2 regions of the Paenibacillus sp. FSL H8-0048 genome follow, and region 1 is predicted to be linked to the other one. Evidence: a T-box and tRNA genes for the amino acid it is inferred to sense, from the RefSeq annotation. Region 1 holds a T-box; the other holds one or more tRNA genes.
The links. The T-box of region 1 lies ahead of pheS (phenylalanine--tRNA ligase subunit alpha). A T-box ahead of a tRNA ligase gene usually reads a tRNA of that ligase, here a tRNA-Phe.
Positions count from the first base shown of each region.

Region 2: it encodes a tRNA-Phe, which carries the amino acid that the T-box ahead of pheS (phenylalanine--tRNA ligase subunit alpha) is inferred to sense. The anticodon was not compared.

Region 1 covers NZ_JBBODF010000001.1:2,543,888-2,554,219, reverse strand. The annotation lists gene NSU18_RS10975 (hypothetical protein) at 1-2,211, opposite strand, end outside; T-box leader at 2,398-2,686, shown strand; gene pheS (phenylalanine--tRNA ligase subunit alpha) at 2,746-3,780, shown strand; gene pheT (phenylalanine--tRNA ligase subunit beta) at 4,126-6,570, shown strand; gene NSU18_RS10960 (hypothetical protein) at 6,775-9,240, shown strand; gene NSU18_RS10955 (sugar-binding protein) at 9,735-10,332, shown strand, end outside.
Region 2 covers NZ_JBBODF010000001.1:5,663,354-5,673,685, reverse strand. The annotation lists gene NSU18_RS24565 (CynX/NimT family MFS transporter) at 1-1,089, shown strand, start outside; gene NSU18_RS24560 (hypothetical protein) at 1,095-1,355, opposite strand; gene NSU18_RS24555 (MarR family transcriptional regulator) at 1,575-2,051, opposite strand; gene NSU18_RS24550 (RidA family protein) at 2,286-2,741, shown strand; gene NSU18_RS24545 (monooxygenase) at 2,766-4,262, shown strand; tRNA gene NSU18_RS24540 (tRNA-Leu) at 4,365-4,443, opposite strand; tRNA gene NSU18_RS24535 (tRNA-Cys) at 4,472-4,545, opposite strand; tRNA gene NSU18_RS24530 (tRNA-Gly) at 4,553-4,627, opposite strand; tRNA gene NSU18_RS24525 (tRNA-Gln) at 4,634-4,708, opposite strand; tRNA gene NSU18_RS24520 (tRNA-His) at 4,728-4,803, opposite strand; tRNA gene NSU18_RS24515 (tRNA-His) at 4,852-4,927, opposite strand; tRNA gene NSU18_RS24510 (tRNA-Trp) at 4,955-5,028, opposite strand; tRNA gene NSU18_RS24505 (tRNA-Tyr) at 5,035-5,120, opposite strand; tRNA gene NSU18_RS24500 (tRNA-Thr) at 5,127-5,202, opposite strand; tRNA gene NSU18_RS24495 (tRNA-Phe) at 5,218-5,293, opposite strand; tRNA gene NSU18_RS24490 (tRNA-Asp) at 5,315-5,392, opposite strand; tRNA gene NSU18_RS24485 (tRNA-Met) at 5,415-5,491, opposite strand; tRNA gene NSU18_RS24480 (tRNA-Val) at 5,524-5,599, opposite strand; tRNA gene NSU18_RS24475 (tRNA-Glu) at 5,605-5,676, opposite strand; tRNA gene NSU18_RS24470 (tRNA-Ser) at 5,725-5,814, opposite strand; tRNA gene NSU18_RS24465 (tRNA-Asn) at 5,818-5,893, opposite strand; rRNA gene NSU18_RS24460 (23S ribosomal RNA) at 5,956-8,884, opposite strand; rRNA gene NSU18_RS24455 (16S ribosomal RNA) at 9,121-10,332, opposite strand, start outside.

The DNA.
Region 1 (10,332 bases):
TTCGCCTTTGGTGAGTTCGCCGGTAGAGCTGGTAACTGCCAGTGTATAAGGGAAGATAGGGACGGAAGTCAGATTGGTCAAAGGCGTAACCTCTGCCGGAGCCAGGGTCAGCGCTGCAGTATTCACATACCCCGTTGCAGCCGTTCCTGCGGCAGTCAGCTTGCCGTCCGCAATCGACTGGCTGATATACAGCTGAAGACCTGCCGTGTCCAGAGCGGCCGGAACTTTTGCCCAGAAGGTGACGAGTGTGTTGCCCTCAGGGCTGGTTGGAAGCTCGGACTGGCTTACGGTTGCTTCAAAATATTGCCCGTCAGCGGTCCTGAACTGTGCGTACAGACGGGCCAGATTGGCCTGCCGGACTTCGTCGCTGTTCATTTCCACTTCGCTGTACACCAGGTTCGAGCCGGTTCCTGTATACAGGAGGGTGGAACGTTCCTTCACGGTGGCTTGTTTGCCGGTGGCCGTAATCTTGAAGGCTTCCCCTGCAGCCAGCGGAGCTACACTCTTAACGGCACTGTCGCTTGTGCTGAGAGAGAGGAACTGCGACACTTCTGTACCCTTGGTCTCCTGGAGGATGAGCTTGACTTGTCTGAAATCCAGGGTGTATGGAATATGGCCTTGAACAGATATCTGTGTGCTGGCACCAGGGGCAAGGACTGAAGAGCTGTTGCCTGTATAAGTCTGTGAAGAGGAAGTGAGATCCATCTGATCCACCAGGAGTATTCCGGTAAAAGCAGGCAAAGTAATGGTCTTGGACGTTGCATTGCGTATCGTTAGTACAGCCTGCACCAGATCCTCGCTGCCCCAAGGCAGACGCAGCAGGGAGTCCAGAGAGACAGCGAACGTGCCGTAGGTATTGGTTACGCTGGTCTCGGCGGCGAGATGAATCTGGCTCTCCGGCGTATAAGGGATGCGGAAATAGGCCACAGGCAGTGTTACCTTATCCGCGCTGGCTGCAGGAGCAATCATGCGCAGCTCCAGCGAATTCTGAGCCAGCTCCAGCGGAACACTGGCGCTCAGCTCAATCAGCTTGTCTTCCAGCGGCTTCAGGGTCAGGCTGCTCAAGGCTGTGGACGTCACCGGGAAGCTATAGCCTTCCGCCGACTGGACGTTAAGCTCATAAGCAGGCAAAGTAACCGCTGTGCTGCCGGTATTCTTCACCCGGAGCTGATAGCTCCACACACCGTTCCCGTTATCCGCATGCACAGCTGCCTTCAGCAGCTGCATGTCCACGATATTGCTGTCGATGGAGACCTTTTTGGTATAGCCCGCCGCTACAGTGAAATCTGCGGTTACCGCAGCCGGGAGTGCGTAGGAAGAGACAGGCAGGTACAGCTTGAGTCCTTCATCCAGCTTGGCGATCTGCAGCGTCATCTTGCTGAGATTCATGTAGGAGGGGATCTCGGTCATATAATAGAGCGTCTTCTTCTCCTGAGGCTGCAGCTTGAATTCGGAGCTGCTGTCATCCAGTGTAAGTGTGAAGACAGAGCCGCCTGAGGATTTCAGGTACAAGGTATAGCCCGGATCTGTAAGCACTTTGGTACCCAGATTGGTTAGGCTAAGCCCGACCTTGGCATAGACTTTGCCGTTATATTTGTAGATTTGCACGGATTCGGCTTTGGTGGCGGCTGTAATGCCGCCAAGTTCCACCTTCCGGGTCTCCCCTGTAAGCGAGGACAGAGAATAATTGGCTGGGACCGTGAACGTGCCTATACGCTGTTCATAATTAGCGGCGCTGAAATTCCAGCCGTATATGTTGATTTTAAGTCCTTTCACGGAGGCGGCAGTTCCAATATTCGCATAGTATGTAAGGCTGGTGCTTTGCTTTGCGGGGATTTTCTTGACTGTACTGTCTGCGCTGACCGGTATTCCCTTGATGACGCTGCCGCCCGCAGTTACAATTTTGGAGAAATAGTCCGCCAGATTGACGCTGCTGCCGGCAGTATTGGTGTAGGTAAGCGTGTAGGTGAGAATATTACCGCCGGTTTGGCTCTGAATTCCTACATGGCTCAGCTTCACCTGAAGCGCGGTGCCGAGCTTGAGCGCACTTAGACCGGTGAGTGTGGAGACTTCCGTGACCGTACTTGCTGCTGAGGCAGCCGTTGAACCGGAAGAAGCAGCATAGGCCGTGGTTCCCGGGCTTCCTGCGGTTTGAATTGCGGCAAATGTGCTGAGCAGCAGCAGAACAAATGCTTTTTTTCGTGTAAGCATGTAATTTCCTCCTTGAATGATCTCATAAGGCAAAATATCAACATTGACTGAATGCCCGCTGAAAAAAGAGCCTTCAAACCGCGCTGAAGCTTAAAGGAAGCTTAAAAGAAGATAAAAAATAAGCGGAATTTGCGCGGCTTGTCAAACGGGCTGTTTTTGCATATAATAGATGGGCATATAATCCGCATACATGCAATGATGGAGAAGAGTACGCAGTGCCTGGCTTACAGGGAGGAAGCGCCGCAGATTGAGAGCGTTTCTAAGAGAGCAGAGCTGCCGAAGTTCACTCCGGAGCAGTTCCCTGAATGTGCCTCAAGGCTTCCTTGGAGAGCGCTAGTAGGGGGGACCGGCCGCAGACCGTTATTTCTGTATAAAGTGAGACAGGTCTTTGCCGCACCGAAAGAGGGAATATTGCTCTTAAGGGAAGCGTACGGCCGTCTAACAAGGGTGGTACCACGGTCTTTTCGTCCCTTTACCGGGAGGAAAGGCCTTTTTTTGTTGAACAATACGAGATTTGAGGGGGCAGTACAAGCCATGAAAGACAAATTGGAAGCACTGAAGGCCGAGGCACTGACGAAGCTGCAGGCGGTATCCGATCCGCAGATTCTGAATGACCTGCGCGTCAAATACCTTGGCAAAAAAGGCGAGCTGACAGAGGTTCTGCGCGGTATGGGCGGACTAAGCGCGGAGGAGCGTCCGGTGATCGGTCAGGTGGCCAATCTGGTGCGCAGCGCCATTGAAGAGGTGATCGGCGCCAAGCAGGAGCTGTTCCAGCAGCAGGAGACGCAGAACCGTCTCAATGCAGAGAAGGTCGATGTAACTCTGCCGGGCCGCGGCATGCCGCAGGGCGGGATTCATCCGCTTAGCCGGGTGATTCAGGAGATCGAGGATATTTTCATCGGCATGGGCTACAAGGTGGCGGAAGGACCGGAAGTGGAGACCGATTATTACAACTTCGAGGCGCTTAACCTTCCGAAGAACCATCCGGCCCGCGATATGCAGGATTCCTTCTATATTACGGAAGATATTCTGATGCGCACACAGACCTCGCCGGTTCAGATCCGTACCATGCAGGCGATGAACGGGGAGACTCCGGTTAAGGTCATCTGTCCCGGCAAGGTGTTCCGCCGTGACGACGACGATGCGACTCACTCCTTCCAGTTCCATCAGATTGAAGGTCTGGTGATCGGACGCAATATCCGCATGAGCGACCTGAAGGGTACCCTGCAGCAGTTCATGAAGGAGATGTTCGGTCCTAGCGCGGGCATCCGGCTGCGCCCAAGCTTCTTCCCGTTCACCGAGCCTAGCGTTGAGGTGGATGTAAGCTGCTTCAAATGCGGCGGCGAAGGCTGCCGGCTCTGCAAGCAGAGCGGCTGGCTGGAGATTCTCGGCGCGGGTATGGTACACCCGAATGTGCTGCGGATGGGCGGCTACGACCCTGAGGTCTACAGCGGCTTCGCGTTCGGCATGGGCGCTGAACGGATTGCGATGCTGAAGTACGGCATCGATGACATCCGTTATTTCTACACGAATGATATGGGCTTTGTGAAGCAGTTCAAGGGTATTTAGGGATTTGGCGGGTGTGCGCTGGGGCGTGTTGGACGGATATTGTTAAGCCGGAGGGATGACGGCAGTGCTACTTAAATGACTGCGATTGAAGGACCGGAGGGGAATTTTGGAACTGGAGGAGCGATAGCGACCGCCTTTGTCTGCGGATTTCAACCGTATTAACGGGATGAATTCAAGAAATCTGCAGACAACAGCGGCCGGAAGTCCAAAACTTCTCTGGAGGAACACTGCAATGCAGAATTTTTTTGCGCGAAGTTGACGTGGGCTTGTTTATATCCGCTTCCGCACCCCGGAACAACCGGCATGGAGATCAATACATCTGAAACAAAAAGGAAGTGTGCGATTATGAAAGTATCAACCGCCTGGCTGGCCGATTATATATCGCTGGAAGGGGTGACCGCAGTTAGCTTGGCGGACAAAATCACTACCGCCGGCATCGAGATTGACGGAGTAGAACGCCGCAACAAAGGGATTTCCGGGATTGTGACCGGCTACGTGAAATCCAAAGAAAAGCACCCCGACGCCGATAAGCTGAATATCTGCATCGTCGATGCCGGGCAGGGCGAGGATCTGCAGATCGTCTGCGGAGCGAAGAACGTCGCAGCGGGCCAGAAGGTTCCGGTCGCGCTGGTGGGCGCCAAGCTGCCGGGCCTGGAGATCAAAAAAGCCAAGCTGCGCGGCGTGCTGTCGCAGGGGATGATCTGCTCGGCCAAAGAGCTGGGCCTGAACGACAAGCTGCTGCCCAAAGAGCTGCAGGAGGGCATTCTGGTGCTGCCGGAGCAGACCGAGGTGGGCCAGGATATTCTCAACGTGCTCGGACTGAATGACGAAATCCTTGATTTCGATCTGACACCGAACCGTTCTGACTGTCTGAGCATGATTGGTGCCGCTTATGAGGTAAGCGCGGTGCTGGGCCGTGAGCTGAAGCTGGCTGATCCGGCGGCAGAGCTCGTGGAAACGGGCGGCAAGGCTGCGGACTCCATTACGGTTACGATTGAGGATGAGGCGTTCTGCAGCCATTATGCCGTGCGTTATATTGCCGGAGTGAAAACCGCGCCGTCCCCGCTGTGGATTCAGAACCGCCTGATGGCGGCCGGGGTACGTCCGATTAACAATATCGTGGACATCACCAACTACGTGATGCTGGAATACGGACAGCCGCTGCATGCATTTGACGGCGGGCAGGTCCAGGGCGGAACCATCGGTGTACGGTTTGCCCGTGAAGGGGAACGACTGGTAACCCTTGACGGCCAAGAGCGCAAGCTTGAGCCGCAGATGCTGGTCATTGCCGACGGTTCAGGCGCAATTGGCCTGGCTGGAGTGATGGGCGGACTGTCTACAGAGGTTACGGCAGACACCGTTAATATCGTACTGGAATCAGCCAAATTCGATGGCGGAACGGTACGCAAGACCTCGCGTCAGCTCGGTCTGCGCTCAGAAGCGTCCCAACGGTTCGAGAAGGAAGTCGACCCGAATGCGGTAATCCCTGCGCTTAACCGCGCGGCTGCACTGATTGCCCGGTATGCCGGAGGAACGGTGCATGAAGGGATTGTCCAGGCCGGAAGTGTCGCTGGTCAGGAGAAAGTGCTGCAATTATCGCTGGAGAAGCTGAACCGCTATCTCGGGACAGATCTGTCATTGCTGGAAGTAAAAACCCTGTTCGGACATCTGCATTTCAAGTGCGGTGATGCGGCTCAGGGAATCGTCGAGGTCGAGGTGCCGACACGGCGCGGAGACATTACGCAGGATGTGGATCTGATTGAAGAGATCGCCCGCTTATACGGCTATGACAACATTCCGACCACCCTGATCGAAGGCACAACAACACCGGGTGCGCTTACCAGACAGCAGTCTCTGCGCCGCGAGCTGCGCCGCCTGCTCTCACTGGGCGGATATCAGGAGGTTATGGGCTATTCCTTCATCCAGCCGGAGCAGAGCAAGCTCTTCCCTATGCTGGCGGAAGGCAAGCAGTCAGTGAAGCTGGCGATGCCGATGAGCGAGGAGCGCAGCGTGCTGCGTACCAGCCTGCTGCCGCAGCTGCTGGACATTGCCCTCTACAACACGAACCGCCGCCAAGGCGATCTGGCGTTGTTCGAAATAGGCAATGTGTTCTTCACGGAAGAAGAAGTCCTTACCCGCCAGCCGAGCGAGCTGCCGGTGCTGGGGCTGCTGCTGAGCGGTACGCGTGCAGCCAAGCAGTGGAACGTGGCTGCTGAGCCAGTGGATTTCTTCGACCTCAAGGGGGTGCTGGAGACTGTATTTGCGCATCTGGGCCTTACGGATCGCGTAGTCTACGAAGGGGACGCGCCTGAAGGCTATCATCCGGGACGCTCTGCTTCCATCTATCTGCTTCAGGCAGAGGGCCGGGTGAAGATCGGTTCGATGGGGCAGCTTCATCCCGAGCTGCAGCGCCGGATGGATCTGGAGGATACCTACGTATCCGAAGTCCTGCTCCAGCCGCTCTATGATGCGGCGCGCGCCCAATTGCAGTATAGCGAGCTTCACCGCTTCCCGGGCATGGAACGGGATATTGCGGTGGTAGTGAATGAGGCAGTACCGGCAGGCGACCTGATCGCGGCGATCCGTGAGCACGGAGGTACTCTGCTGCAAAATGTGCAGGTATTTGATATCTACACAGGAGGCAAGATGGAGGCGGGTAAGAAGAGCGTTGCCCTGTCGCTCTTGTACCGCCACACCGAGCATACGCTGACTGACGAAGAGGTTGTGGAAGTGCATGATAAAGTGGTCTCTGCGCTTGAACAAACTTTTGGTGCAGAATTAAGAAAATAGCAGGAATTGTGCAAAGCCGCAGCGAATCCATTTAGAAACAGAGATTCGCTGCGGCTTTTCTGTACCCATCTGAAGTGCGGAGGAACATGCAAATAAATGCAATGGACGCGTGCTTTTGCCAAAGGTCAGGAAATCACGCTACAATAGGAGTAAGAGCAAAGAAACCAACTTAGAATCCGCACACATACAAAGGAGGGCACAACTGTGGCTATGGACCGGACCCGTGTCGCCGTGGAGATATACGGAACTTCCTACAAGCTTGTCGGAAGCAGCACAGAATATATGAAACAGGTCGCCCGTCATGTCGATGAGCATATGCGTGCAATATCGAAATCACATTCCAGACTGGATACGCCGCGGATTGCGGTGCTTACAGCTGTACATATGGCAGAGCAGGCAATCCAGGTTCAGGATTTCAAGAATGAGCTGAATATGCTGACCGGTGAACGCACTGAGCTTCGCGTGGAGGTGTCACGCCTTCAGGAAGCGCAGCGTGAACAGCAGGAAGAATATGAGAAGCTGGAAGCCGCTGCGAAGGAAGAGGCTGCGCGGCTGGTTGCCGCCGCCGAAGAAGAACGCTCCAGGCATCTGGAGCAGCAGGAGCAGGAGAGGCAGCTGCATGCCCAGTTGCTGGAGGAAGAGAAGCAGGCTGCGGCCGCTGCCCGCGAGCAGCTGGTGCAGGAGCTGAAGGCGCGCGAGGATGAGCTGAAGGCGCTGCGTGAGGGTCATGAAGAGGAGCAGGCTGCAAGCCGCGAGGCAGCGCGTCAGGAGCTGCAAGCCGCAGAAGCCATCCGGCTGCAGCAGCTGGAAGAGCTGAAGTCTGCCCATCTGCAGGAACTGGAGCAGCTGCGCGAGACGCTGACCCTCGAGAAGACAGAGACGTTGTCTGCCTTGGAGCAGGAGCTGCACGAGACGCGGGAGACGATGGGCAGCGAGATCGTGGAGATCCGCTCCGCGCTTAGCAAGGAGCTGGCTGATACCAAGGCTGCGCTCACAAGTGAGCTTACCGGGGAACGGGAAGCGCTTGAGAAGGAGCTGGCCAAGAACAAGGAGCTGCGGCAGTCCCAGGGGACGCAGGAGCACCGGCACAAGCAGCAGCTTCAGGAGCTGGAGAAGCAGCTTGGTGAGCTGCGCGGCGGAACCGGGCAGCTCCAGTCCCGGCTGCGGGCGGCGGAGGCCGGGCTGAAGGGCGAACGCGATGCACGGCTGACGCTGCTGGCGCAGTACGAAGCTGTGCTGAAGCGGGAGGAGCAGCTTGGCGAGGAGCTTAAGCTTGCCGCTGAGCAAGGAGAGCAGCAGAGCGCGGCGCTGGAGGAAGTGCGCAAGCAGGCTGCGGCTTCGCAGAGCAAGGCGGAAGCGCTCCGCAGTGAGCTGCGGGACGCAGAGGACAAGCTAAGCGTTGCATTGAAAGAGCTGCACACGGCGAACGAGCTTGGCACCCTGCTGAACGAAGAGGTGGAAGGGCTGCGCCAGCAGGTTGTAACTGCGCAGAGCGAGGCGGAAACGCTCCGCAGCGAGCTGCGGGACACAGAAGGCAAGCTAAGCGCTGCGTTGGAGGAACTGCACACGGCGAGCGAGCTCGGCACCCTGTTGAACGAAGAGCTGGATGAGCTGCATAAGCAAGTTGCGGCATCGCAGAGCGAGGCAGTGGAGATTCGCAGCGAATTGCGGGACGCAGAGGGCAAACTAAGCGAAGCGCAGGAGGAGCTGCACACCGCTAAGGAGCTGGGCAATCAGCTGAACGATGAGCTGGAAGGGCTGCGCCAGCGTTATGAGCTGACACAGGAAGAAGCGGCAGCACTGCGCACATCGCTGCAGGAGACGGCAGATCAGCTCAGCCGGACGCAGGTGGAATTCGACCGTACGGCAGAGGAAGCGGCGTCCTGGCAGGAGCGTGCGAACAAGCACATGGAGGATATCAGCGAGCTGGAGATGAACCTTCTGGAAGAAGGGGAGAAGTCGGCAGCATTGCAGCGCGAAGTGGAGACTCTTCGCGGACAGGCAGACGGCATGGTTCAGCAGCTTGATCAGGAAGCGCGGCTGCGTGCCGAAGCGGAACAGGAGCTTGCCGCTCAGCAGAGGGCGGCTGAAGCAGCCCTTAAGGAACTGGCTGCGCTTCGCGGCCGTTACGAGGAGCTGATCGCCCAGTACGATGAGATTCTGCAGGACGGGGAGCAGCTGAAGGAACGCTGCGAGCTGCTGGAAGCCGAAGGCGAGGAAGCTGCGCGGCGTCTGGAAGAGCTGTATGAGGCAGGCCGTGAAGCTGCGGCTACGGCGGCGGAGCAGCAGGAAGCCCTCCGCGAGACCCGGGAGTATGAAGCTACCTGGAAGCAGAGATATGAGGAGCTTCAGCAGCGCGAGCAGCAGTGGAACGAGCAGGAAGCACAGCTGCGGGAGGAGATAGAGATCTGGCAGCAGGAAGCCGGGGAAGCCGAGGCCCAGGCGGAATCAGTCAGCCGCTCGCGCACCGAGGCGGCGCAGCGGCTGGATGAGATCGGCGAGAGCTATGAGCTGGTCCAAGGCCAGCTGCGGCTGGTTCAGGCGCAGTTCGAGCTGCAGCAGGGGGAGCTGGAGAAGCTATCTCAGGAGCATCGTAGCCTGCAGGCGGAATATGCCAAGCTACAGAGTGAATATAATGAATGGATTCAACTGATCGAACAGGACAGTTGAATGGCGGATGCATCACAGGAAGAGCTGTTATAAGCAGGAATGCTTAGAACGGCTTTTTCTGCTGTGCAGGGACGGGAGACGGCTTCCTCCTTAAGGGGACTGCACGGGAGGGCTGCTGCTCTAAAGTTGGCTGAAGTGAAGTAATGGATAGAAGTAATTTCAAATGGAAGGAAAGTTGGCGATGGGAAGGGTTGAGTGGAGAAGATAGCTAGGCTACCATCTTGCACTAAATACAACATTCGTACCTCTGAAGCAGCAAATTGAGGGAAATCCTGCCTAGAATGCAACATCTCAATGCCAATGACCCGCTCCACCAGTAACATTCCTGCATAATGTGCAACATTTGGCGTTCTCAAGCTGCAATCCGTTAGAAATCCTGCAAAAGGTGCAACTTCGGCGTTCTCAGGTCACATTGAAGAGCACAAGTGCTTTTGACATAATAAGTATTGCAACCGGTTACAACCCGGGGTAGGATGTTGGGTGAGGTGAACGGGATGGATAAGAAATGGGTCAGCGGCGCTGGGGTTGTTGTGCTGTTTATACTGCTGTCATATTTGTTTATAGGCTTCGCACATCATTCTGCCCGGATGGGAAATATCGTTAAGGAATTAAGCGGCCAGCCGGTTCAGGACAAGCCCGGATATCATATTGTGCTGATCGAGCAGGAACGGTACCACCCGTACTGGGAGATGGTCGAGAAGGGGGCGGCGGAGGCTGCAGCAAAGTACGGGATAGAGATCGAATTCACGGGACCGGTGCGCAATAACATGGAGGAGCAGATCAGTCTGCTGGAAAAAGCGATTGCCGCCCAGGCGGATGCGATCATCGTGCAGGGGCTCAACGACGAGAAGTTCACGCCGGTGATTGATAAGGCCGTGAACCGTGGGATTCCTGTGATCACGATTGACACGGATGCTCCGGCCAGCCGGAGACTGGCCTATGTGGGGACTGACAATGTAGCTGCCGGAGAGGCACTGGGGCGCATGGTTGTGAAGACGACCGGCGGAAAAGGCAAAATAGGCGTCATCATCGGCAGCGAGCTGGCCAAGAACCAGCTTCAGCGTCTGGACGGGCTGAAGAACATCGTAAAGG
Region 2 (10,332 bases), 3.1 Mb from region 1:
CATATTTCTAATACTTTAGCAGGCCTGATTACTACAGTTCCACTAATTGCATTTGCCCTATTATCACCTTTTGTACCCAAATTAGGACATAGATATGGTATAGAACGAATTATCCTGATTTCTCTGATTTTTTTAGTCATCGGTATTGCTGTTCGGTCGTTATCTGGAGCAGCGACATTATATGTTGGAACTGCAATTCTGGGATTTGCTATTACTATATGTAATGTATTACTTCCCAGCCTGATTAAACGGGAATTTCCGCAGCAAATGGGGACTATGACAGGGGTCTATTCAGTTTCCATGAATCTATGCGGGGCGATTGCTTCCGGTATTAGTATTCCCTTAGCTGTGGGAGCAGGTATGAACTGGCAAGGTGCTCTGGGAGTATGGGGAATACTTAGCATCATCTCCATTCTCTTTTGGATACCGCTGCTCAAGACTCCAACGAAACCCGCCATTATTAGTAACAGCACAGGTAAGAACCATCAGGTTAAAATATGGCGCTCTCCATTAGCTTGGCAGGTGACTCTTTTTATGGGAATTCAATCAGCCATTTTCTATGTGCTGGTTGCCTGGTTGCCTGAAATCCTAAAAGAACAAGGCATCAATTCAAGTCAATCCGGCTGGTTTCTCTCGGTTTTGATTATGGCTTCCCTCCCCTTTTCATTTATCGTCCCTGTTATGGCAGGGCGAATGTCTAACCAGCGGTCCTTAGTGGTTATTACAACAATCCTACTTTTAATCGGAACGCTTGGGCTTCTCTATAGCAGTATCCAACTGCTTCTGTTGTGGGTAATTATTCTTGGAATTGGAGCGGGCTTTGCCTTTGGCTTGTCTATGATGTTTTTCGGCTTGCGCACTCAAAGTGCCCATCAAGCGGCGGAATTATCGGGCATGGCCCAATCCATCGGGTATCTGCTGGCAGCCATCGGCCCGGCGCTGATTGGATACCTGCATGATGCCACTCATAGTTGGAGTGCTCCACTCCTGATTTTGGTTGGCGCTTCTGCTCTCCTCGGTATTGTTGGTCTAGGTGCAGGCAGAAATCAATTTGTGGGTTCGGCGAATGACCGGCGCGCAAAAAATTAAAAATTTCATAAATGAAGAGCCCATATCCGATTCCGATGTGAATTCATGAAATCAAAAAAGCAATTGATGAAATCAAAAAAGCGATAGTCATGGACGAGAAATAAATTCCCAGACTTTCGCTTTTTCATTGAAGGAAACCATAAAACAGAGCGCAGACCCTCCCCAAAGTCTTCCTTCAGCAAGCCGCGCAAAAGCACCTCCGAACCGGGTATATATTCCTCTGACGGCATGGTTGTTACATTCATCATTCCTAATTGCTGTTCCATGGGGCAGCCTCCTTTGCAATATCCCCCCCTCTCCGCCTGAGCAAACTGACAGCGGTCAGCTCATACAAGGACGAATGGGGATTGTTTCGCGGTACCACCCAAGTTCGCTGCCACCCTCGCGGATGCAGCCTCATGAGGTAAAACTAATGCCTTACTTGTGCGTTATCGAGTACCATTTCGGTTAAGCTTTATGATTATTGAGCTCTTGTACCCGGTAGGTTAACGATAGAAGTCAACCATTTCTCCAAACAACCGTTTAATAAATTCGAGCTCGCTTTCGTTATATTTTTCCAAAAATTCGTACATTCTTTGCTTTTCCTTCGCATGAAGCTCATCATGAGCAGCAAATAGCTTTTTGCCGACAGACGTTAGCCGAAAGTACACTTCCTTTTTGTTGTCGTTGAGCTGGGCTTTTCGAACCCAACCTGCCTTTAATAATTTATTTGCGATCTTGGAGGTATTTCCTTTGCTTAAATTTATTCTCTCCGCGATGGAAGTGAGATTGATCGGCTCCTGCTCACCGATGCACGCAATGATGTGCAGTTCCGTCATATTCAAGCTGAATTCTGATTCAATATGTTTCCGGATATCCTCCAGGTATGTGGCAGTTATTCGGGTTTCATACTGCTCTTTTTGCTCAAGAAACTGAACGAAAAATTCATGAATGGCGGTTTTGTTCTTACTGGCAGTATCCATGATTATGCTGGCTCCTTAACTTGTTTTTATCATTATATCACATATTGTTTTACATGAAACAAATTATCATAACTTATTATTATTGGGGTTGACAGAACAAATAGCAACAAAGTAAACTAATATTGTTTCATATGAAACTAAATAAGCATATAATTTTCATCACACTTGTTTTAACAGGCAGTAAAAAAGGTTCTAACGAAACAATAATTGATGAAGGAGGTTTACTGGAAATACTTGACCACTTTTCAAGAGAAGATTTATATATATGGGAATGGAGCCTACCTGCCTATGGAAATTGTGAATCCGAAGATATTGACGGACAAGGTTACATCTGTAATTTCTCATGTCGTGGTAACTACTGCCTCCAAATTGGCTTTCATCTCAGGTCAGGTCTCTGTAGATGAATCAGGAGCATTGATCGGTTCAGGGGATTATTACGCGCAAGCGATTCAAGTGTTCACCAATCTTAAGTATGCTTTGGAAGCCGTGCAAGCGGATCCCTTGTGCATTGCAAAAATGAATATTTTTGTCGTAAACCACAGCCCGGATTTGATTTCGATTATTTTTAAGGCCGGATTCCATGTGTTTGGCCCTAACTGGCCGAGGACAGCAAGTACCTATATAGGCGTTCAAGCACTAGCCGATCCTGAATGGCTTATCGAAATAGACGCTATCGTGATCTTCCCATAATGTATAAGAAAAGAGGTTGTTGATATGAAATATGAAGTCATCCTGATCGGTGGCGGTCCTGTCGGCATGATGTTGGCTGGAGAATTGGCCTTAGCCGGTGTAAAGGTGTGCGTCATTGAGCGACTAAAGGAGACAACCCCATATTCACGTGCGCTTACCGTACATCCACGCACGCTTGAAATATTAGATATGCGTGGAGTGAAATCACAATTAATCAAGCAAGGCCGCTTACTTTCGAGAGGACATTTCGCCGGATTAGAAACTCCTTTGGATTTCTCGGTGTTGGATTCTTCTTCCAATCACACCCTCTTTTTACCACAGAGTGAGACAGAGAAGGTGCTGGAGGATTGGGCTCTTAGTCTTGGCGCGGAGGTCTTGAGAGAGGTCGAGGCTCTGTCTGTGCATCAGGATGAGAATGGGGTCGACGTTAAGATCGCGGGACCGCATGGAGAAACAACGTTAAGATCAGCTTACGTGGTAGGTACGGATGGAGCCAGAAGCTTGGTTCGCAAACACGCAAATATATCCTTTGAAGGTACAGATGCGACCTTCACGGCTATTCTGGGGGATGCTGTTCTATCTGATTTGGCTCCTATGAGTGTCATATCCCGAATTACAGAACAAGGATTGGTCAGCATCATTCCAATCAATGATCATATCTATCGAGTCTTGATGATCGATATGGAGAGACGTAACGTCTCCAAGGATGAGAGCGTTACATTGGAAGAGTTTCGTTCATCGCTCATCCGTACGACCGGAAGTGACCTGGGATTGAACGATGTGAAATGGATGTCCCGATTCGGAAATGCTACGCGGCAAGCGGAACGCTATCGGAATGGCCGATTGTTCTTGGCGGGAGATTCGGCGCACATTCATTTTCCCGCTGGTGGACAGGGAATGAACGTCGGCTTACAAGAAGCGATGAACTTAGGCTGGAAGCTTGCAGGAGCAATCAAAGGCTGGGCTCCAGACTGGCTATTGGACAGTTATCATGCCGAACGTATTCCATGGAATACGGCCTTGCTCCGGAATACCGAGGTCCAGACCCTGCTTCTGGACGTGACGCCTCTCATCATGGAACTGCGAAGCATGCTGGCTAATCTGATTCAAATACCGGAGGCTAATTATCAAATCGCTGCACAAATTTCTGCCCTAGACGTACATTATGTACCCGACGCCGAAGCGCCTTCCCATCCTTTAAACGGGAAACGTTTCAAAGATCTAAGCTTAAAGCTGAAAGACGGGCAATTAATTAACTCCTACCCGCTCTTGCACAAAGGTACTTTTCTTCTGTTGCATTTCCATTCTGATGAACAGAATAGCGGTCAATGGGAAACGTATAGCAACCTTCAAGTGGTACATGCCTCTTTGACTGAGGCTGACGCAGATTGGAACGACGTCCACACGGCGCTGATTCGGCCGGATGGACATATTGCCTGGGCGATTTCTCTATCCGATCCCAATCCAATTCAAACCATAAAAGAAGGAATCATTCGCTGGTGCGGAGACATTACCGTGTAGTAATTCGCTTGAGGTGTGTAACAATAGATTTTGAATGATCCGAGAAAAATAAAAACGGCCCATTAGATGAAGAGTCTAATGGGCCGTTCCTTTTAAAAATAATACCGGCGAGAGGACTCGAACCTCCACGGTTTCCCACTCGATTTTGAGTCGAGCGCGTCTGCCATTCCGCCACGCCGGCGTATACATATACAATTCCTAAAAAATAATGGAGGTGCCACCCAGATTTGAACTGGGGATAAAGCTTTTGCAGAGCTTTGCCTTACCACTTGGCTATGGCACCGAAAAAATGGAGCGGACGACGGGAATCGAACCCGCGACCCTCGCCTTGGCAAGGCGATGCTCTACCGCTGAGCCACGTCCGCATATAATGGCTGGGGATATAGGAATCGAACCTATGAATGACGGAGTCAAAGTCCGTTGCCTTACCGCTTGGCTAATCCCCAACAACTTATTGAATAAAAATGGGGCGACTGATGGGTCTCGAACCCACGAATGCCGGAACCACAATCCGGTGCGTTAACCCCTTCGCCACAGTCGCCATATGAAGCTTTTAAGTTGTATTCCTATGTAATTCTTATAAAAGAAATGGGGCGACCGATGGGTCTCGAACCCACGAATGCCGGAACCACAATCCGGTGCGTTAACCCCTTCGCCACGGTCGCCATATGATTCTTTTATATGAAATTACTTGGCAGGGGCAGCAGGAATTGAACCCACACCAACGGTTTTGGAGACCGTTGTTCTACCTTTAAACTATGCCCCTAAAAAATGGTGGAGGCTGATGGATTCGAACCACCGAACACGTACGTGAGCAGATTTACAGTCTGATGCGTTTGGCCACTTCGCTAAGCCTCCACGGGATGGTGCCGGCGAGAGGACTTGAACCCCCAACCTACTGATTACAAGTCAGTTGCTCTACCAATTGAGCTACACCGGCATATTAAGTTGTATATGGTGGCGCGGGAGGGAATCGAACCCCCGACACAAGGATTTTCAGTCCTTTGCTCTACCGACTGAGCTACCGAGCCATAAAAGTGATTCTGTAAAGATGGCGGAACCGACGGGATTCGAACCCGCGGTCTCCTGCGTGACAGGCAGGCATGTTAGGCCAACTACACCACGGTTCCAGGTTTGGTACTTTGTGAAGATTGGTTGCGGGGGCAGGATTTGAACCTGCGGCCTTCGGGTTATGAGCCCGACGAGCTACCGGGCTGCTCCACCCCGCGTCATTGAACATAATCTATTCGGTTAAGATAGATGGTGGAGGCTGAGGGGTTCGAACCCCCGACCCTCTGCTTGTAAGGCAGATGCTCTCCCAGCTGAGCTAAGCCTCCATATATGACTCGTATGGGATTCGAACCCATGTTACCTCCGTGAAAGGGAGGTGTCTTAACCCCTTGACCAACGAGCCATGCTGTAAATACATTTACTCTCATCCCCTTGCAGGGAGGTAACGCTACGGAGAGAGAGGGATTCGAACCCTCGAGACGCTTGTGGCGCCTACACGATTTCCAATCGTGCTCCTTCGGCCAAACTCGGACACCTCTCCATATGGCTCCCCGAACAGGACTCGAACCTGTGACAACTCGATTAACAGTCGAGTGCTCTACCAACTGAGCTATCAGGGAATATACATACCAGGCTTAATCGCCTGAAAACTGAATCCGAAACGAATCTGCGTGATCGAAATTTGGATAAGCCCTCGACCGATTAGTATTGGTCAGCTCCATGCATTGCTGCACTTCCACCTCCAACCTATCTACCTCGTCGTCTTCAAGGGGTCTTACATGTTGGGAAATCTCATCTTGAGGGGGGCTTCACGCTTAGATGCTTTCAGCGCTTATCCCGTCCGTACGTAGCTACTCAGCCATGCTCCTGGCGGAACAACTGATGCACCAGCGGTACGTCCATCCCGGTCCTCTCGTACTAAGGACAGCTCCTCTCAAATTTCCTGCGCCCACGACAGATAGGGACCGAACTGTCTCACGACGTTCTGAACCCAGCTCGCGTACCGCTTTAATGGGCGAACAGCCCAACCCTTGGGACCTACTTCAGCCCCAGGATGCGATGAGCCGACATCGAGGTGCCAAACCTCCCCGTCGATGTGGACTCTTGGGGGAGATAAGCCTGTTATCCCCAGGGTAGCTTTTATCCGTTGAGCGATGGCCCTTCCATGCGGTACCACCGGATCACTAAGTCCGACTTTCGTCCCTGCTCGACTTGTAGGTCTCGCAGTCAAGCTCCCTTATGCCTTTGCACTCTGCGAATGATTTCCAACCATTCTGAGGGAACCTTTGAACGCCTCCGTTACTCTTTAGGAGGCGACCGCCCCAGTCAAACTGCCCGCCTGACACGGTCCCCGTACCCGCTAAGGGTACCAGGTTAGAACCTAGATACGATCAGGGTGGTATCCCAACGGCGCCTCCACAGAAGCTTGCGCTCCTGCTTCAACGGCTCCCACCTATCCTGTACAGATCGTACCCAAATTCAATATCAAGCTGCAGTAAAGCTCCATGGGGTCTTTCCGTCTTGTCGCGGGTAACCTGCATCTTCACAGGTATTAAAATTTCACCGGATCTCTCGTTGAGACAGCGCCCAAGTCGTTACGCCATTCGTGCGGGTCAGAATTTACCTGACAAGGAATTTCGCTACCTTAGGACCGTTATAGTTACGGCCGCCGTTTACTGGGGCTTCGGTTCACAGCTTCGGACTTGCGTCCTAACCGCTCCCCTTAACCTTCCAGCACCGGGCAGGCGTCAGCCCGTATACTTCGCCTTACGGCTTCGCACAGACCTGTGTTTTTGCTAAACAGTCGCTTGGGCCTTTTCACTGCGGCCCCCTCGGGCTATTCACCCTACCGAGGCACCCCTTCTCCCGAAGTTACGGGGTCATTTTGCCGAGTTCCTTAACGAGAGTTCTTCCGCGCGCCTTAGAATTCTCTTCTCGCCTACCTGTGTCGGTTTGCGGTACGGGCACCTTCTCCTGACTAGAGGCTTTTCTTGGCAGTGTGAGATCATGACCTTCGCTACTGTAATTTTCGCTCCCCATCACAGCCCAGCCTTCACGGTGTGCGGATTTGCCTGCACACCAGCCTCACTGCTTAGACGGACATCCATCAGTCCGCGTCACTACCCTCCTGCGTCACCCCATCGCTCATAGCGGATTACGGTGGTACAGTAATTTCAAACTGTTGTCCTTCGACTACGCCTGTCGGCCTCGCCTTAGGTCCCGACTTACCCTGAGCGGACGAGCCTTCCTCAGGAAACCTTGGGCTTTCGGCGGATCAGATTCTCACTGATCTTTTCGTTACTCATACCGGCATTCTCACTTGTGTAGTGTCCAGCGCTCCTTACGGTACACCTTCAACCCCTACACAACGCTCCCCTACCCCAGATGCAAAGCATCTAGCCATAGCTTCGGTGGTGTGTTTAGCCCCGTTACATTTTCGGCGCAGAGTCACTCGACCAGTGAGCTATTACGCACTCTTTCAATGGTGGCTGCTTCTAAGCCAACATCCTGGTTGTCTGTGCAACTCCACATCCTTTCCCACTTAACACACACTTGGGGACCTTAGCTGATGGTCTGGGCTGTTTCCCTTTTGACAATGGATCTTAGCACTCACTGTCTGACTCCCGGCAAGAAGTAAATGGCATTCGGAGTTTGACTGAGCTTGGTAACCCTTGCGGGCCCCGCACCCAATCAGTGCTCTACCTCCACCACTCCATTCACCGAGGCTAGCCCTAAAGCTATTTCGGGGAGAACCAGCTATCTCCGAGTTCGATTGGAATTTCTCCGCTACCCCCACCTCATCCCCGCATTTTTCAACATGCGTGGGTTCGGGCCTCCAGTGCGTGTTACCGCACCTTCACCCTGGACAGGGGTAGATCACACGGTTTCGGGTCTACGTCCACATACTTAGTCGCCCTATTCAGACTCGCTTTCGCTGCGGCTCCGGCTTCTCACCTTAACCTTGCATGTTAAACGTAACTCGCCGGTTCATTCTACAAAAGGCACGCCATCATCCATAAAGAGGACTCTGACTTTTTGTAAGCACACGGTTTCAGGTTCTATTTCACTCCCCTTCCGGGGTGCTTTTCACCTTTCCCTCACGGTACTGTTTCACTATCGGTCGCCAGGTAGTATTTAGCCTTAGCAGATGGTCCTGCTGGATTCATACGGGGTTTCACGTGCCCCGCACTACTCGGGATCCGTCTCGGAGAGAATACCATTTCGGCTACAGGGCTTTTACCTCTATCGCGGGCCTTTCCAGACCTCTTCGCCTACCCTATTCCTTTGTAACTCCATGTGAGACGTCCCACAACCCCAAGAGGCAAGCCTCTTGGTTTAGGCTGTTCCGCGTTCGCTCGCCGCTACTGACGGAATCACTATTGTTTTCTCTTCCTCAGGGTACTTAGATGTTTCAGTTCCCCTGGTCTGCCTCTGCGTATCCTATGTATTCAGATACGAGTAACTGCGAATTACCACAGCTGGGTTTCCCCATTCGGACACCCCCGGATCAAAGCTTGCTTACAGCTCCCCGAGGCAGTTTCGTTGTTCGCCACGTCCTTCGTCGGCTCCTGGCGCCTAGGCATCCTCCGTGTGCTCTTAGTAGCTTAACCAATGTGTTTTCCGTTAGGAAAATCACTTAGCATCACTAAAATATTGAAACTTGTTTACACAAGTTCAGCTTAAAGGAATGTTCTAAAACGCAAATTCGTTTCGGTATCCAGTTTTCAAGGATCAAGTTTCTTGCGTGAGAGTTTGAGCTCTCAAAACTGACCAACGAGTGAGTAACTAGCCGACCGGCTAGATTTAAGATTTGAATGTCTTCATTGCAGAAGACGATTCTCCATAGAAAGGAGGTGATCCAGCCGCACCTTCCGATACGGCTACCTTGTTACGACTTCACCCCAATCATCTACCCCACCTTCGGCGGCTGGCTCCCTTGCGGGTTACCCCACCGACTTCGGGTGTTGTAAACTCTCGTGGTGTGACGGGCGGTGTGTACAAGACCCGGGAACGTATTCACCGCGGCATGCTGATCCGCGATTACTAGCAATTCCGACTTCATGCAGGCGAGTTGCAGCCTGCAATCCGAACTGAGACCGGCTTTGCTGGGATTGGCTCCACCTCGCGGCTTCGCTTCCCGTTGTACCGGCCATTGTAGTACGTGTGTAGCCCAGGTCATAAGGGGCATGATGATTTGACGTCATCCCCACCTTCCTCCGGTTTGTCACCGGCAGTCACTCTAGAGTGCCCAGCTCAACCTGCTGGCAACTAAAGTCAAGGGTTGCGCTCGTTGCGGGACTTAACCCAACATCTCACGACACGAGCTGACGACAACCATGCACCACCTGTCTCAACTTTCCCCGAAGGGCACCTGATGCATCTCTGCTTCGTTAGTTGGATGTCAAGACCTGGTAAGGTTCTTCGCGTTGCTTCGAATTAAACCACATACTCCACTGCTTGTGCGGGTCCCCGTCAATTCCTTTGAGTTTCAGTCTTGCGACCGTACTCCCCAGGCGGAGTGCTTACTGTGTTAACTTCGGCACCAAGGGTATCGAAACCCCTAACACCTAGCACTCATCGTTTACGGCGTGGACTACCAGGGTATCTAATCCTGTTTGCTCCCCACGCTTTCGCGCCTCAGCGTCAGTTACAGCCCAGAAAGTCGCCTTCGCCACTGGTGTTCCTCCACATATCTACGCATTTCACCGCTACACGTGGAATTCCACTTTCCTCTTCTGTACTCAAGTCACCCAGTTTCCAGTGCGACCTCAGGTTGAGCCCAAGGTTTAAACACCAGACTTAAATAACCGCCTGCGCGCGCTTTACGCCCAATAATTCCGGACAACGCTTGCCCCCTACGTATTACCGCGGCTGCTGGCACGTAGTTAGCCGGGGCTTTCTTCTCAGGTACCGTCACTCCGGCAGCAGTTACTCTACCGGACGTTCTTCCCTGGCAACAGAGCTTTACGATCCGAAAACCTTCATCACTCACGCGGCGTTGCTCCGTCAGGCTTGCGCCCATTGCGGAAGATTCCCTACTGCTGCCTCCCGTAGGAGT